DNA from 2 places in the Ensifer sp. Root127 genome. Region 1 is predicted to be linked to the other one. Evidence: riboswitches for the same ligand, from Rfam matches in the RefSeq annotation. Region 1 holds a riboswitch; the other holds the start of a gene.

The links. Region 1 has a riboswitch for thiamine pyrophosphate ahead of thiB (thiamine ABC transporter substrate binding subunit). Riboswitches for the same ligand answer to the same signal wherever they lie in the genome.
Region 2: another riboswitch for thiamine pyrophosphate. It lies ahead of thiC (phosphomethylpyrimidine synthase ThiC); the one in region 1 lies ahead of thiB (thiamine ABC transporter substrate binding subunit).

The regions. Positions count from the first base shown of each region.
Region 1 covers NZ_LMDX01000052.1:253,409-260,554, forward strand. Annotated here, with positions in the region: gene ASD03_RS33725 (ABC-F family ATP-binding cassette domain-containing protein) at 1-258, opposite strand, end outside; gene ASD03_RS33730 (thiamine diphosphokinase) at 262-912, opposite strand; partial or broken gene ASD03_RS33735 (GNAT family N-acetyltransferase) at 999-1,482, opposite strand; TPP riboswitch at 1,617-1,734, shown strand; gene thiB (thiamine ABC transporter substrate binding subunit) at 1,784-2,812, shown strand; gene thiP (thiamine/thiamine pyrophosphate ABC transporter permease ThiP) at 2,844-4,448, shown strand; gene ASD03_RS33750 (ATP-binding cassette domain-containing protein) at 4,445-5,161, shown strand; gene ASD03_RS33755 (M48 family metalloprotease) at 5,559-7,070, shown strand.
Region 2 covers NZ_LMDX01000054.1:324,326-331,471, reverse strand. Annotated here, with positions in the region: gene ASD03_RS36695 (Zn-dependent hydrolase) at 3-1,241, shown strand; gene thiC (phosphomethylpyrimidine synthase ThiC) at 1,505-3,328, opposite strand; TPP riboswitch at 3,423-3,554, opposite strand; gene ASD03_RS36685 (sigma-54 dependent transcriptional regulator) at 3,732-5,093, opposite strand; gene ASD03_RS36680 (sensor histidine kinase) at 5,097-6,965, opposite strand.

The DNA of each region.
Region 1 (7,146 bases):
CTGCACCGTGTCGTAGCCTTCGAAATCCGGTGCCTGGGGCAGGTAGCGAACGGTCGAGGACGGATGGCGGAAGACCTCGCCCGATTGCGCTTCGGCAAGACCGGCGGCGATCTTCATCAGCGTCGATTTGCCGGAACCGTTGCGCCCGACAAGGCAGATGCGATCCCCCGGCTCCACCTGCAGGTTGGCGCCGGCCAGAAGCGGCGTGCCACCGAAGGTCAGGAAGATATCGTCGAGTTTCAGAATGGGAGGCGCCAAGGCTCAGGCTCCGGAAAGGTCATAGGGGCGGGCGAGAACGATCGCCCGGCCGGTGTCGAGGGAAATGCGAAGGGGACCCTCCGCGACATTGGAAACGGTGCGCGAAGACCCGAACGGCAACGTGAAATCGGTGAGCGGATAACGCGCGTTGACGATCGTAAGCCCGATGAGATCGGTCAGTCCGAGGATCGAGAATAGGCTGCCCTTCGGCAGATCGATTTCGATCTCGCCTGCAAGCAGCGGATAGGCCTCCTCCTCACCCGAGGTCATGAACACCGGCAACCCACGTTCGGCCAGCGAAGCAGCCTGAAGCAGGTGCAGGAAGGCATGGTCGCTGCGTGATCCTCCGAGCGCGCCGGCAAAGATCAAGGCTTCGGCGCCACGCGACAGCGCCGCCTCGACAGCGATTTCGCCATCGGTCGCAGCCTTGGCGGCGGGATAGGGCTCGCGCGGGACATCGGCAAATTCCGCGAGCAGCGCCTCCTCGGTCGAATCGAAATCGCCCACCCAGACGTCGGGGGTCACGGATAGCACCCGCGCATGCCGCATGCCGCCATCGGCCGCAACGAAGCGGCTGCCTGCGAGCTGGCGCGCAAGGCGATCGGTCGGGGTCAGTGCACCGCCGAGCAGAATGGTGAAGGTGGATCGGGCCATGGCAAAGCCCATAGCGCAAAGGCACGGGCAAGGAAAAGCAAGAAAACCGAACAAGGGCGCGATCCGGCGATTTTGCGTCCTCGTTGTCAGTGATCTTCGGGCAAGGTATCGGGAAACAGCATCTCCGCATAGATCCCGGGGTTGGAATCGGGGATCTCGATGGCGCCGACCGTGCGTCGGTAGAATTCGGCCGGGCCGACGCCGCCGATGATGGCGTAACCGTAGCCTGCGTCACGCATCGCCGTCAGGCTCACGCGCAAGAGCGCCTCGCCGATCCCCGTCCGCGCATGGCCTCGTCGACGCCCGTCGGCCCGAAGAAACCGAGCGCTGTGACATCGTGGCAGGCAAAGCCGACGATCCGGTCCTCGAACACCGCGATGTGCATGCACGTCGGCGTCGATCTGAAGGCCGCCTCCGCCTCGCCCGCCCAGCCGGAGCCAAATGTCTGCTCGATCCAGGGAACAACAAGCTTCGTTCGGGTGCCATTGCGCGGTGAATGCCGATACCGTCAGCAAGCGGTGATCTCGCTTGTGCCGGCAGTGCATAAAGGCGAACGAGCATGTCAGTCATCGCAGGCTCCTTCGGCGTCTGCAAACTCTGCCGACGATTTTACCCCATGCGCCGCGGCGCGAAAATGCGGGGCGGGCGCTTTTGCCGTCCTCAAACTTCGCTTGCCATCAAACCGGCTCGGCGGTAAATCTCTACCCGCTCTAACGGGGTGCCTTCCGACCGCATGGCGGCCGAAGGCTGAGAGGCGTTGAACGCCAACCCGCGGAACCTGATCCGGCTCATACCGGCGGAGGGATTAGACGCGATCGGATCGATACGCCCTTTTCCCATGCAACATCATTTTTAGGGAGAGGTGCCTGCCATGTCCAATTCATCGCAACTCAAGGTTCTTAGCCGGCTAGCGCTTGCCGCGACGGCAGGACTTGTCTTCGCGGCCAATGCCGTTGCTGCCGACAAGACGCTGACCGTCTACACCTATGAAAGCTTCATCACCGAATGGGGGCCGGGTGCCAAGGTCGCCGAAGCTTTCGAGAAGACCTGCGAATGCAAGGTCACCTATGTCGGCGTCGCCGATGGCGTCGAGCTTCTGACCCGCCTCAAGCTCGAAGGCGCGGCCTCCAAGGCCGACATCGTGCTCGGCCTCGATACAAACCTCGTCGCCGAGGCCAAGGCCACCGGCTTCTTCGCGCCGCACGGCATCGAGCCTGCCAACGTCAAGGTACCCGGCGACTTCACCGACGACACCTTCCTTCCCTATGACTACGGCCATTTCGCCGTCGTCTACGACACCCAGACCTTGAAGACGCCGCCGAAGAGCCTGAAGGAACTGGTCGAAGGCGACGCCTCTCAGAAGATCGTCATCGAGGATCCGCGCACCTCGACGCCGGGCCTCGGTCTGCTTCTCTGGGTCAAGGCCGTCTATGGCGACGAAGCCGGCGCCGCCTGGGCCAAGCTCAAGGACAGGGTACTGACCGTAACGCCGGGCTGGTCGGAAGCCTATGGCCTCTTCACCAAGGGCGAAGCGCCGATGGTGCTTTCCTACACCACGTCGCCCGCCTACCACATGGTGGCGGAAAACACCGACCGCTACCAGGCGGCCGAATTCTCGGAAGGTCACTACATCCAGATCGAAGTTGCCGGCATGACCAAGAGCGCCAAGGAGCCGGAGCTTGCCAAGCAGTTTCTCGCCTTCATGACCGGCCCGGAGTTCCAGTCGATCATTCCGACGACCAACTGGATGATGCCGGTCGCGGCGACCAAGGAGCCGCTGCCGGAGGCTTTTAGCAAGCTGGTCAATCCGGAGAAGACTTTCCTGCTGCCGTCGGAAGAGGTGGCGGCGAACCGCAAGGCCTGGATCGACGAATGGCTGGCCGCCATTAGCAAGAACTGAGGCGCATTTGTTCGCGCCTGCCGAAAATCGCATCACGATGACCGCCGGGACTTTAAGTCTCGGCGGTATCCTGCTGTTTGTCGGCCTGGCGATTGCAGCCCTTTTGCTCCAGAGCGGTGACTTCGGCAACAGCGTGCTGTTCGATGCCTATATCTGGCGGGTAACGCGCTTCACCTTGCTGCAGGCGAGCCTTTCGACGCTGCTTTCCGTTGTTCTTGCCATCCCGATCGCACGGGCGCTTGCGCGCCGGCCGAGCTTTCCCGGCCGCGTCTGGGTTCTGCGGGTGATGGCCCTGCCGCTCGGCCTGCCCGTGCTTGTCGGCGCGCTCGGGCTGATCGAGATCTGGGGCCGGCAGGGCGCGCTCAACACCGCCCTCGCCGGCCTCGGGCTGCAGCAGCCGATCAGCATCTACGGCCTTTTCGGCATCCTGCTCGCCCACGTCTTCTTCAACATGCCGCTTATCGCACGTCTCTTTCTCGCCGGGCTCGAGCGCATCCCTTCGGAATACTGGAGAACCGCCGCCAATCTCGGCATGCCGCCAGCCGCACTCTTCCGCTTTGTCGAGTGGCCGGTCCTTCGGGGATTGCTGCCAGGTGCTGCCGGCCTCGTCTTCATGCTCTGCGCCACCAGCTTCACGCTGGTGCTGACGCTCGGCGGCGGGCCTGCCGCCAGCACCATCGAGGTCGCGATCTACCAGGCGCTGCGCTTCGATTTCGACCCGCCGCGGGCGATCGCCCTGTCCGCCCTACAGATCGTCATGACCGGAGCCCTGCTCCTGGCTCTAACGCGTGTCGCGACCGAACCTGCACAAAGCGCAACCGCGGGCAAAATCTCCAGACGCTATGATGCAGGAACCGGCCTCTCCCGGACGTCCGACGCCGGCTGGATCCTGTTCTCGCTGCTCTTCATCGGCGCACCGCTGATCGCCGTCGTCGGTTCCGGCCTGCGTGCGGATCTGGTGAAGCTTGCCGGCGACCCGACCGTGCATCGTGCTCTCGTCACCAGCATTGTCATCGCCGTCCTCTCGGCATTCTTTTGCGTCACCATGGCCGCCGCGATGATCCGCGCCGCCGGCATCGTCGTGGCGCGTCGCCACGCCCCGACCTTGGCCAGGGCATTTGCGGGCACTGTCACCGCCAGCACGTCGCTGGTGCTGCTGGTGCCGCCGGTCGTGCTCGGTGCGGGATGGTTTCTGCTCCTGCGCCCCTTCGGCGATGTCGCCCGTTTCGCCCCCGCCATCGTCGTCGCCATCAACGCATTGATGGCGCTGCCGTTCGTGCACCGGATCCTGGCACCGGCGATGGCAACACATGCCGCACGCACCGACCGACTGACAGCAAGCCTCGGCATCCGCGGCTTCCATCGCCTGCGATGGATCGACTTGCCGCCGCTCCGGAAACCGTTGCTGATGGCGTTCTCCTTCGCCATGGCGCTGTCGCTCGGCGACCTTGGTGCAGTGGCGCTGTTCGGTTCGCAGGACATGGTCACGCTTCCATGGCTGCTCTACAGCCGGATGGGCAGCTATCGCACCGCGGATGCAGCCGGTCTGGCGCTCTTCCTCGGCCTCATCTGCCTGATCTTCACCATGCTCGGCACGGCCGGCGACAGGCGAGTGCCGGAAGGACGAAACGCATGAATTCCCAGGCGGCGGTAGAACTTGTTGGCGTCGACGTTCGTTACGACACCACCGCACTGCACTTCGATTGCGCCATTCAGCCAGGTGGCATCGTCGCAGTTGCCGGGGCCTCCGGGTCGGGAAAGTCGACCCTCTTTCATGTCATCGCCGGTTTCGAGGAGCCGGACCGGGGCGAGGTTCGCATTCTCGGCAAGACGATGTCGGGACAGGCGCCGGCAGAACGACCCGTCTCCGTGATCTTTCAGGACAACAACCTGTTTGCACATCTCGACGTCGCGACCAATGTCGGCTTCGGCATCAGCCCCTCGCTTCGCCTGTCGGTCGCTGATCGCGCACGGATAGACGATGCCCTCGGCCGCGTCGGGCTCGACAGCTTCGGCAAGCGCCTGCCGCCGACGCTGTCCGGCGGCGAACGACAGCGTGTGGCGTTGGCGCGCGCCTTGGTGCGACATCGCCCGCTGCTGCTGCTGGATGAGCCTTTTGCCGCTCTCGATCCCGGCATGAGGGCCGGTATGCGGGCACTGCTGCAAGACCTGCATGATCAGGAAAACAACACGATCCTGATGATCACGCACCATCCCGATGACGTGAGGGCGCTGGCCGATAGCGTGCTTTTTCTGGACCAGGGGCGTATCATCGCCCATGACCCGGTCGAGCGCTTTCTCGAACGGCGCGATATGGCGTCCATCAACCGCTTTCTCGGCAACGCGTGATGCGACGTGGAATCTTGGAGCATTTCCAGGAAAAGTGCGAAGCGGTTTTCCGTCAGGAAATGCGTGGAAACAGGCAGATAGAGCGTTTCCGCGACGTCGTCTAAACCGGAAATGCTCTAGCGCGCGTGGTACTCCGCCACAATTTGACCGCCGCGCCATGCGACGCGCGGATTGTCCGGCCGGAGCGTCACGAATATTCGCGTATCCGTTGCCGTGATACCACGGGGCAACTATTTCTACCGGGGTAAACTAGGCAGGTGGCGCTGAAATCAGATACAGCAAGACCAGGGCTGGAATACTCTTCCCGGATCGGACGTATCCGGCTGAAAAAGTAAGACTTTCAACGCCGCCCGAGTCCCTGTTGTGGGGTGGCGTTGGACGGGAAACGGGCTGAGGCATGGAAAGTCATACAGTCAGAAACGACCGGTTCCCGCCCAAGCGCGGAGGCCTCCGGACACGTGCTGTGGTTGCATTGCTTGCGACGACGCTGCTTTCCGCCTGCCAGTCGGTGATCGAGCAGACCTACGAGCCGACCGTATCGCCGTCCTCCAATCCGCAGATCGTCGACGAAGTCCAGAAGAACGACCCCCGTGCCCAGCTCGGCGCGCGCGAACACCCGCGCATCGTCGCGAGCTACGGCGGGGAGTACAAGGACGCAAAGACGGAGCGGCTGGTCGCCCGCATCGCCGGCGCCCTGACGGCCGTCTCGGAAAACCCGCAGCAGTCCTACCGCATCACCATTCTCAATTCCCCGGCGATCAACGCCTTTGCGCTGCCCGGCGGCTATCTCTATGTCACCCGCGGCCTGCTTGCGCTTGCCAATGACGCGTCCGAGGTTGCGGCCGTGCTGTCGCATGAAATGGCGCACGTCACCGCCAACCATGGCATCGAGCGCCAGCAGCGCGAAGAGGCGGAAGTCATCGCCAGCCGCGTCGTCTCCGAGGTGCTGTCCTCGGATCTCGCCGGCAAGCAGGCACTGGCGCGCGGCAAGCTGCGTCTGGCCGCCTTCTCCCGCAACCAGGAGCTCCAGGCTGACGTCATCGGCGTGCGCATGCTGGGCGAGGCCGGTTACGACCCCTATGCGGCGGCACGCTTCCTCGATTCCATGGCCGCCTACAGCCGCTTCTCCGCGGTCGATCCGGAAGCAGACCAGAGCCTCGACTTCCTATCGAGCCACCCGAATGCCCCGCAGCGCGTCGATCTCGCGCGCCGGCACGCGCGCGCGTTTGGCGCCGAGGGCACCAGCGGCGACCGCGGGCGCGACTATTATCTCGCCGGCATCGACGGCCTGCTCTATGGCGACAGCCCGCAGGAAGGCTATGTCCGCGGCCAGACCTTCATGCATGGCCAGCTCGGCATTCGTTTCGACGTGCCGACCGGCTTCCAGATCGACAACAAGGCAGAAGCGGTCCTGGCAACCGGCCCCGGCGACGTGGCGATCCGTTTCGACGGCATCGCCGATACGGCCCGCAAGAGCCTGACGGATTACATCGCCAGCGGCTGGGTGACCGGCCTGCAGCCCGATACCATCCGTCCGATCAGCGTCAACGGTCTTGAGGCCGCAACGGCCCGCGCGTCTGCCGATCGCTGGGACTTCGACGTCACGGTCGTGCGCATCGACAACCGCATCTACCGCTTCCTGACTGCCGTTCCAAAAGGGTCGCGCGCGCTGGAGCCGACGGCAAACCAGCTGCGCGCAACGTTCCGCAAGATGACGCCGGCCGAAGCACAGTCGCTGAAGCCGCTGCGCATCCGCGTCGCCGTGGTCAAGCCCGGAGAGACGATCGCCATGCTGTCGGCCCGGATGATGGGTACCGACCGCAAGCTCGATCTGTTCCGGCTGATCAACGCCATGCAGGTGACCTCGACCATCAAGCCGGGCGACCGGGTGAAGATCATTTCCGAATAAACGCCAACGGCGCCGCACCATTCAGTCCGACGCCGTCTTATGTCTTCGTGTCAAAGATGCGAAATCGCTTGCCGTG
Region 2 (7,146 bases), on a different contig from region 1:
TCATGTCTCATCAGTCCATTAATGCCGAACGTCTGCTTACCCGCATCCGCGAACTCGGCGCGATCGGGCGCAACGATCAGGGGCAACTGACACGGCTTGCTGCGTCTGACACCGACAAGCTCGGGCGGGACCGCCTAGTCGCTTGGCTGCAGGCCGCGGGGCTGGAGATCGCCGTCGACCGCATCGGCAATATCTTCGGCGTCTGGCAAAGCCAGGATAACGCCGGGCAATCGCCGTTAATGCTCGGCTCCCATATCGACACGGTCATCAATGCCGGCATCTACGATGGCTGCTACGGCGTGCTTGCCGCCCTCGAAGTCATCGAGACACTGAAGGAGCAGGGATTCGCGCCTGTCCGCCCGATCGTCGTCGCGGCCTTTACCAACGAGGAGGGGGTGCGCTACGCGCCCGATATGCTGGGGTCGCTTGTTCATGTGGGCGGCCTTGCGGTCGAAGCCGCGCTTGCGACGGTCGGAACCGATGGCACGACGCTCGGAGCGGAACTCGCGTGCATAGGTTACGCCGGCACCGCGGAGCCCGGCTTTCTGAAACCTCATGCCTATGTTGAATTGCACATCGAGCAGGGGCCGGTGCTTGAGCGCGAAGCGACCACGATCGGCGCCGTCGAAAATCTGCAAGGGATTTCCTGGCAGCGCGTGACCATAGAGGGCGTTGCCAATCATGCCGGTACCACGCCGATGGCGATGCGCTCCGATGCGGGCCTTGCTGCCGCGCGCGTCGGCCTGTTCCTGCGCGAGCACATCGCGCGATCAAACGCGCCGAGCGTTGCGACGATCGGAACCATGCGCTTCGAGCCGGACGCGATCAACGTCATCCCCTCGCGCGCGGTCTTTACCATCGACCTGCCCGACCCGGACGAGGATCGCCTGAGGGCGCTTGAAAGCGCGCTTTCCGGCTTTCTCGACCGGCTTGAGCAGGAAGAGCATGTGACCGTCTCAGTCGAGCGTCTCGCCCGGTTCGAGCCCGTCAGTTTCGACAGTGCGGTCGTCGCGGCGATTGAAGTTTCCGCGAAGGCCCGTGGGCTGAAGAGCCGGCGGATGACCTCCGGCGCCGGCCACGACGCCCAGATGATCGCCCGCATCGCGCCGGCTGCGATGATCTTCGTGCCGAGCCACGACGGGATCAGCCACAATCCGCGCGAACACACGGATCCGGCAGACCTCGTCGCCGGTGCCAATGTTCTGCGCGATGTCGGCGCTCTGCTTGCAGGCAGCCCTTAGGGCGCCGGAAGGGGCCGGGTGCGACCTCCTTGGAGCGATCAAGATGCTGATGCGGCAACAATTCCTCTCACCGTCATGCTCGGGCTTGACCCGAGCATCCAGCCGGCACCTCTGTGTCAGCCTCGTATCAACAGGCCGGCTGCCTCCAATGTCATGCTCGGGTCGAGCCCGAGCATGACGAAGAGATGGGCCATTGCGTAAAGAGCGCCGGAGCCCGCCGGGCGCCAGAAGGGGCGGGGTTGCCGCCCCTTCTGGCGTGGTCGTTATCCCCGTACGTCTGCCTCGCTGTCGACCGGCATATAGAGGTCGCCACCCTCACGATACTTGGCCGCCATCGCTTGAAAACCTTCCTTCTGCGCCTCGGCGCGGATGTCGTGCGAGATCCGCATCGAGCAGAACTTCGGCCCGCACATGGAGCAAAAATGCGCGACCTTGTGCGCCTCCTTCGGCAAGGTTTCGTCGTGGAAGGAGCGGGCGGTTTCCGGATCGAGCGACAGGTTGAACTGGTCCTCCCAGCGGAACTCGAAGCGGGCGCGCGACAGGGCGTCGTCGCGCGTGCGGGCCGCCGGGTGCCCCTTGGCGAGATCGGCGGCATGGGCCGCGATCTTGTAGGTGATGACGCCCACCTTGACGTCGTTGCGGTCGGGAAGCCCCAGATGTTCCTTCGGTGTCACATAGCAGAGCATGGCCGTGCCGAACCAGCCGATCATCGCAGCACCAATGCCGGAGGTGATGTGGTCGTAGCCGGGGGCGATGTCGGTCGTCAGCGGCCCAAGCGTATAGAACGGTGCCTCGCCACAGACAGCGAGCTGCTTGTCCATGTTTTCCTTGATCTTGTGCATCGGCACGTGGCCGGGGCCCTCGATCATCACCTGGCAGTCTTTCGCCCAGGCGATCTTCGTCAGCTCGCCCAGCGTTTCCAGTTCGGCAAATTGCGCCGCGTCATTGGCATCGGCGATCGAGCCCGGGCGCAGGCCGTCGCCGAGCGAAAACGAGACGTCATAGGCGCGGCAGATGTCGCAGATCTCTTCGAAGTGCTCGTAGAGAAAGCTCTCCTTGTGGTGGTGCAGGCACCACTTCGCCATGATCGAGCCGCCGCGCGAGACGATGCCGGTGACCCGGTCGACCGTCAGCGGGATATAGTGCAGCCGGACACCGGCATGGATGGTGAAGTAGTCGACCCCCTGTTCCGCCTGCTCGATCAGCGTATCGCGATAGACCTCCCAGCTCAGATCCTCGGCGATGCCGTTGACCTTTTCCAGCGCCTGGTAGAGCGGCACGGTGCCGATCGGCACGGGCGAGTTGCGGATGATCCATTCGCGGATGTTGTGAATGTTGCGGCCGGTCGACAGGTCCATGACCGTGTCTGCGCCCCAGCGGGTCGCCCAGACCATCTTCTCCACTTCCTCGGCCATCGACGAAGTGACGGCGGAGTTGCCGATATTGGCATTGATCTTCACCAGGAAATTCCGGCCGATGATCATCGGCTCGGACTCCGGGTGGTTGATGTTGGCCGGAAGCACGGCGCGACCGCTGGCGATCTCCTGGCGGACGAATTCGGGGGTGACGTGATCGGGGATATGGGCACCAAAGCTTTCGCCGTCGCGTAGCGTGACGCGTGCAGCGTCGCGGCCAAGGTTCTCGCGGATGGCGACGAACTCCATCTCGGGCGTGATGATGCCGGCCCGCGCATAGGCAAGCTGCGTCACCGCGCGCCGCCCGGTCGCGCGCAAGGGCGCGTGGCGGAAGGGAAAGGTCGGCGTCAGCCGGTCGCCGGAGGCAAAGCCGTTGTCTTCCGGCCGCACGTCGCGTCCGTCATAGGCTTCGACATCACCGCGAGCGATGATCCAGTTGCGGCGCGGTCGTGGCAAACCGTCCTCGATGCGGATGTTGGCATCTTCTACGGTGTAGGGACCGGAGGCGTCGTAGACGGTGACCGGCGGCTCGCCCGACGTCGGGTGCAGGGTGATTTCGCGCATGGGAACGCGGATGTCGGGATGGATCGTGCCTGGCTTGTAGACCTTTTTCGAGGCGGGAAGCGGGCCTTTTGTGACCGAGAGTTCTGCGGGTTTGGTGGCAATATTCATGATGAGGCTCCAAGTTTGCGGTTGGAGACCCAGTTCTGAAGCCGGAAGGAAAAGACATGTTCGCCTGAAATTCCGCGCGAATGACGGAATCGTGGCGTCAATGTCTGCACCGTCCCTACGCCAGTATGAACTGGATCAGGTTCAACGGGTCACTGCGCCTCGGTCGGCAAAGCCGATCCGCCCAGCAGTATCTCAGCCCCTTGACGGGACCCCCCTGGTGAATGCCTAGAGATAGCCATCGATCCGGATGCGCAGTCAAGCGTTAATCCGAAGGTTGCGTGTCAGGCCTGTTGATTGCCCGGTAGAGCGTTTCCGGATGAGACGAAGCCGCGGGCACGCTCGTTCTTTTGGTTTTTGCGCATTTCCTGACGGAAAACCGCTCCGCACTTTTCCTGGAAATGCGCTAGCGGCCGGACTTCTCTGATCCCCGGCGATCGGCATAATCCGCACGGTTGATGCCGTGCCGCTGCAGCTTGTCATAGAAGGTCTTGCGCGGAATGCCGAGCGCTTCGATCGTCGCCTTGACGTCGCCGTGCTGCGCCCGCAGCGCTTCTTTCAGAATTTCCGCCTCGTAGCGCTCGATCCGCTCGGGCAGGCCGGCACTGGTCGGCGCCGCGGCAATCGGTTGGCCGAGCGAACCTTCGACGCCAAGGGCGACGCGCTCAGCGAAGTGCGAGAGCTCGCGCACATTGCCCGGCCAGGAATGAGACATCAGATAGTGGCTGACGGCCGGCGAAAGCGTCGGCACGTCGCGCTTGAAACGCTCGGCTGCCCGCGTCAGGAAATGCGAGAAGAGAAGGGGGATATCGTCCCGGCGTTCGCGCAGCGGCGGGATCGACAGGGTGACGACGTTCAGCCGGAAATAGAGATCCTCGCGAAAATCGCCCCGCTGGGCCGGGTCGCCGAGGTCGATCTTGGCCGCGGCGATGACCCGGATATCGACGGGGCGCACGATATTGGTGCCAAGCGGCGTGATCTCACGGGCTTCAAGCACTCGCAGCATCTTGACCTGCGTTGCCGGCGGCATCGCCTCGATCTCGTCGAGGAAAAGCGTGCCGCCGCTCGCATGCTCGATACGGCCGACGCGCTTCTTCAGGGCACCGGTGAAGGCGCCGGGCTCGTGGCCGAAAAGCTCGCTCTCGATTACCGTTTCCGGCAGTGCGCCGCAGTTCAGCGCCACGAAGTTGCCGTTGCGGCGCCGGCTCCAATTGTGCAGCAGCGTCGCCACCACCTCCTTGCCGCTGCCGGTTTCGCCGGCAACAAGCACATCCACGTCGGTGTCGGCGATATGCCGCAAGGTCTGGCGCAGCCGTTCCATGACCGGTGTCTGGCCAATCAGCGGCAGGCTCTCACCGGCGACTTCGGCTGCGCGTTTCAGCGCGCGGTTTTCCATCACCAGCCGGCGTTTTTCCAAGGCGCGGCGTGCGCTCTGCACCAGACGGTCGGCGGCAAAGGGTTTCGGGATGAAATCATAGACGCCGTCCTTAATGGCCTGAACGGCCATCGGGATATCGCCGTGGCCGGTGACCAGAATGACGGGCAGGTCGGGGTCGAAGTCGGCGATCCGGCGAAACAGCGTGAGGCCGTCGATCCCGGGCATGCGGATATCGCTGACGACGATGCCGTCAAAATCCGGGTTGAGGATTGCGAGCGCTTCCGCCGCGCCGGGAAAGGCGGAGACCGCGAGGCCGGCAAGCTCCAGCGTCTGCTTCATCGCCCGCCTGAGTTCGCTGTCGTCGTCGACGAGGCATACGGATTGCTGCATCGCTCAGGCCCTCTTCAAACGCACGGTGAAGACGGTGCCTTCTGGGCCGGTCTTGACCTCGATGTCGCCGCCATAGTCAGCGACAATCTCCTTGGAGATGGCAAGGCCGAGACCGAGGCCTTCATCCTTGGAGGTGTTGAACGGGGTGAAAAGGTCTTCGAGGATATCGGGCCGAATGCCCGGACCATTGTCGGCGACAACAAGCGAAACTGTTTCGGAGGGGCCTAACTCGCACCGCACACGGATCTCAGCGTCTGCCCGATCACCGAGGGCTTCCAGGGCATTCTGCAACAGGTTGATCAGCACCTGTTCCAAGCGGATGCGATTGCCGAGCACGCTGAGGCCGTTATCAGGCAGGTCGATGACGATCGCGTCCATGCGGCCGGCAAAGCGGCTGCGCAGCAGCATTCGAGCGCCTTCGATCACCTCCCGCATCGCCGTCGGTTCGGCGACGAAACGGCCCTTGCGCGCAAAGCTGCGCAGTTCGTCGGTGATGGTGCCGACCCGCTCGGTCAGCGCAGCGATGCTTTCGAGATTTTCGACGGCGGTTTCTTTTTGGCCGCGGTCGAGGAAGGTGCGCGCATTGTCGGCATAGGCGCGGATGGTTGCGACCGGCTGATTGATCTCGTGGGCAACGCCCGCCGCCACCTGTCCGAGGATTGCCAGGCGGTTGGCCTGGACCAGTTCCTGCTGCACCGCCTGCAGCCTCTCGCCCGTGCGCCTGTGGTCGGAGATCTCGGTTTCGAGGTGATCTCGGGCGAGGCTTAGGTCCTGTGTGCGCTCGGCCACTCGGCGTTCCAACTCATCGCGCGCGGCGCGTTCGTTGGCCGCGACCTGCGTCAAAGCCTGGCGCCGGCGAAGAAGGAATGCGGCAAGCGCCAGCAGCGGCACGATAACGGCAAGGGCCAGCAGCCTTGCCTCGCGGCTCGCGGCGCCAAGGGCTGCGTCTAGCGGTGCCAATTGCTCCAGCCGCCAGCTGGTCGAGGGAACCATGGTCTCGACCCTGAGGTACTGCCGCTCGCTGCTGCCGGGCAGAAGCGCTGTCAGCACGCTCGATCCATTGCTCGTTGGCTCGATCCGGCGGAACGGCAGCGGCAGCAGGGAGGCATCGCCGAACTGCAGGCTGTCGCGGATGGCGGCGAGGCGATCCCCGGGAATGGTACGGGTCGTCATAAAGCGCCAGGACGGGAAGCTGGTGATCAGCACGATGCCGCGCCGGTCGGTGACATAGACCGGCTTGCCGGAGGCGAGCCAATCGGCCTCGACCCCGCCGAATTCGAGCTTGGCGACCACGACGCCAATCGGGCCGTCAGGCCCGTCGACACGTCTTGATATGTAGAGGCCTGGCCGCTTGCTGACGGTGCCCATGGCGAAATGCTCGGCTTTGCCATCGCGCATCGCCAGCCGGAAATATTCGCGGAAAGCGTAGTCATTGCCGACGAAGCTGGTTGGCTCGCGCCAGTTGCTGGCAGCCACCGCCACGCCGTCGAGGCCAATCGCGTAGATCACCGCCGCATCCGTATTGGCGGCCAGCGCCTCGAGCTTTTGATTGAGCCGCTGCAACGGCTGGTCGCCACCCTTCTCAAGCGCCGTCTTCACCTCTACGTCGTCTGCCAGTACCAGAGGCAGCGCGCGCTGCCGCTCCAGCACTGCCCTCAGCAGCGAGGCCTTGAGATTGGCATCGATGCGGCTCTGGATGTCGACGGTTTCAAGCGCCTTGTTTCGCCCATATTCGCCGGCGAAAAAAAGCCCCGCTGCCAGCAGCACTAACGCTAGCGCGGCAAAAATCAGCCAGGCGCGGCGCATGTGCCGGTCGAGATCCTCTGGATTGATAGGGCTGGGCGCGGGCATGGACATGGCGGAATTGTGCATTATTCCGCGCAAGTTTCCAGATGATCTGTGCGGATATCCGCTCAAATATTCGTGTGCGTGATCCAAGATTCTCGAAAAAATGGCGATATTTCAATGGCCTGATCAGCTGTGCTGCGATCTGGCACGCCCATTGCAAATGACATCCTCATGACAGCCCGAGCTGTCGCGCTTCGGAAATAGG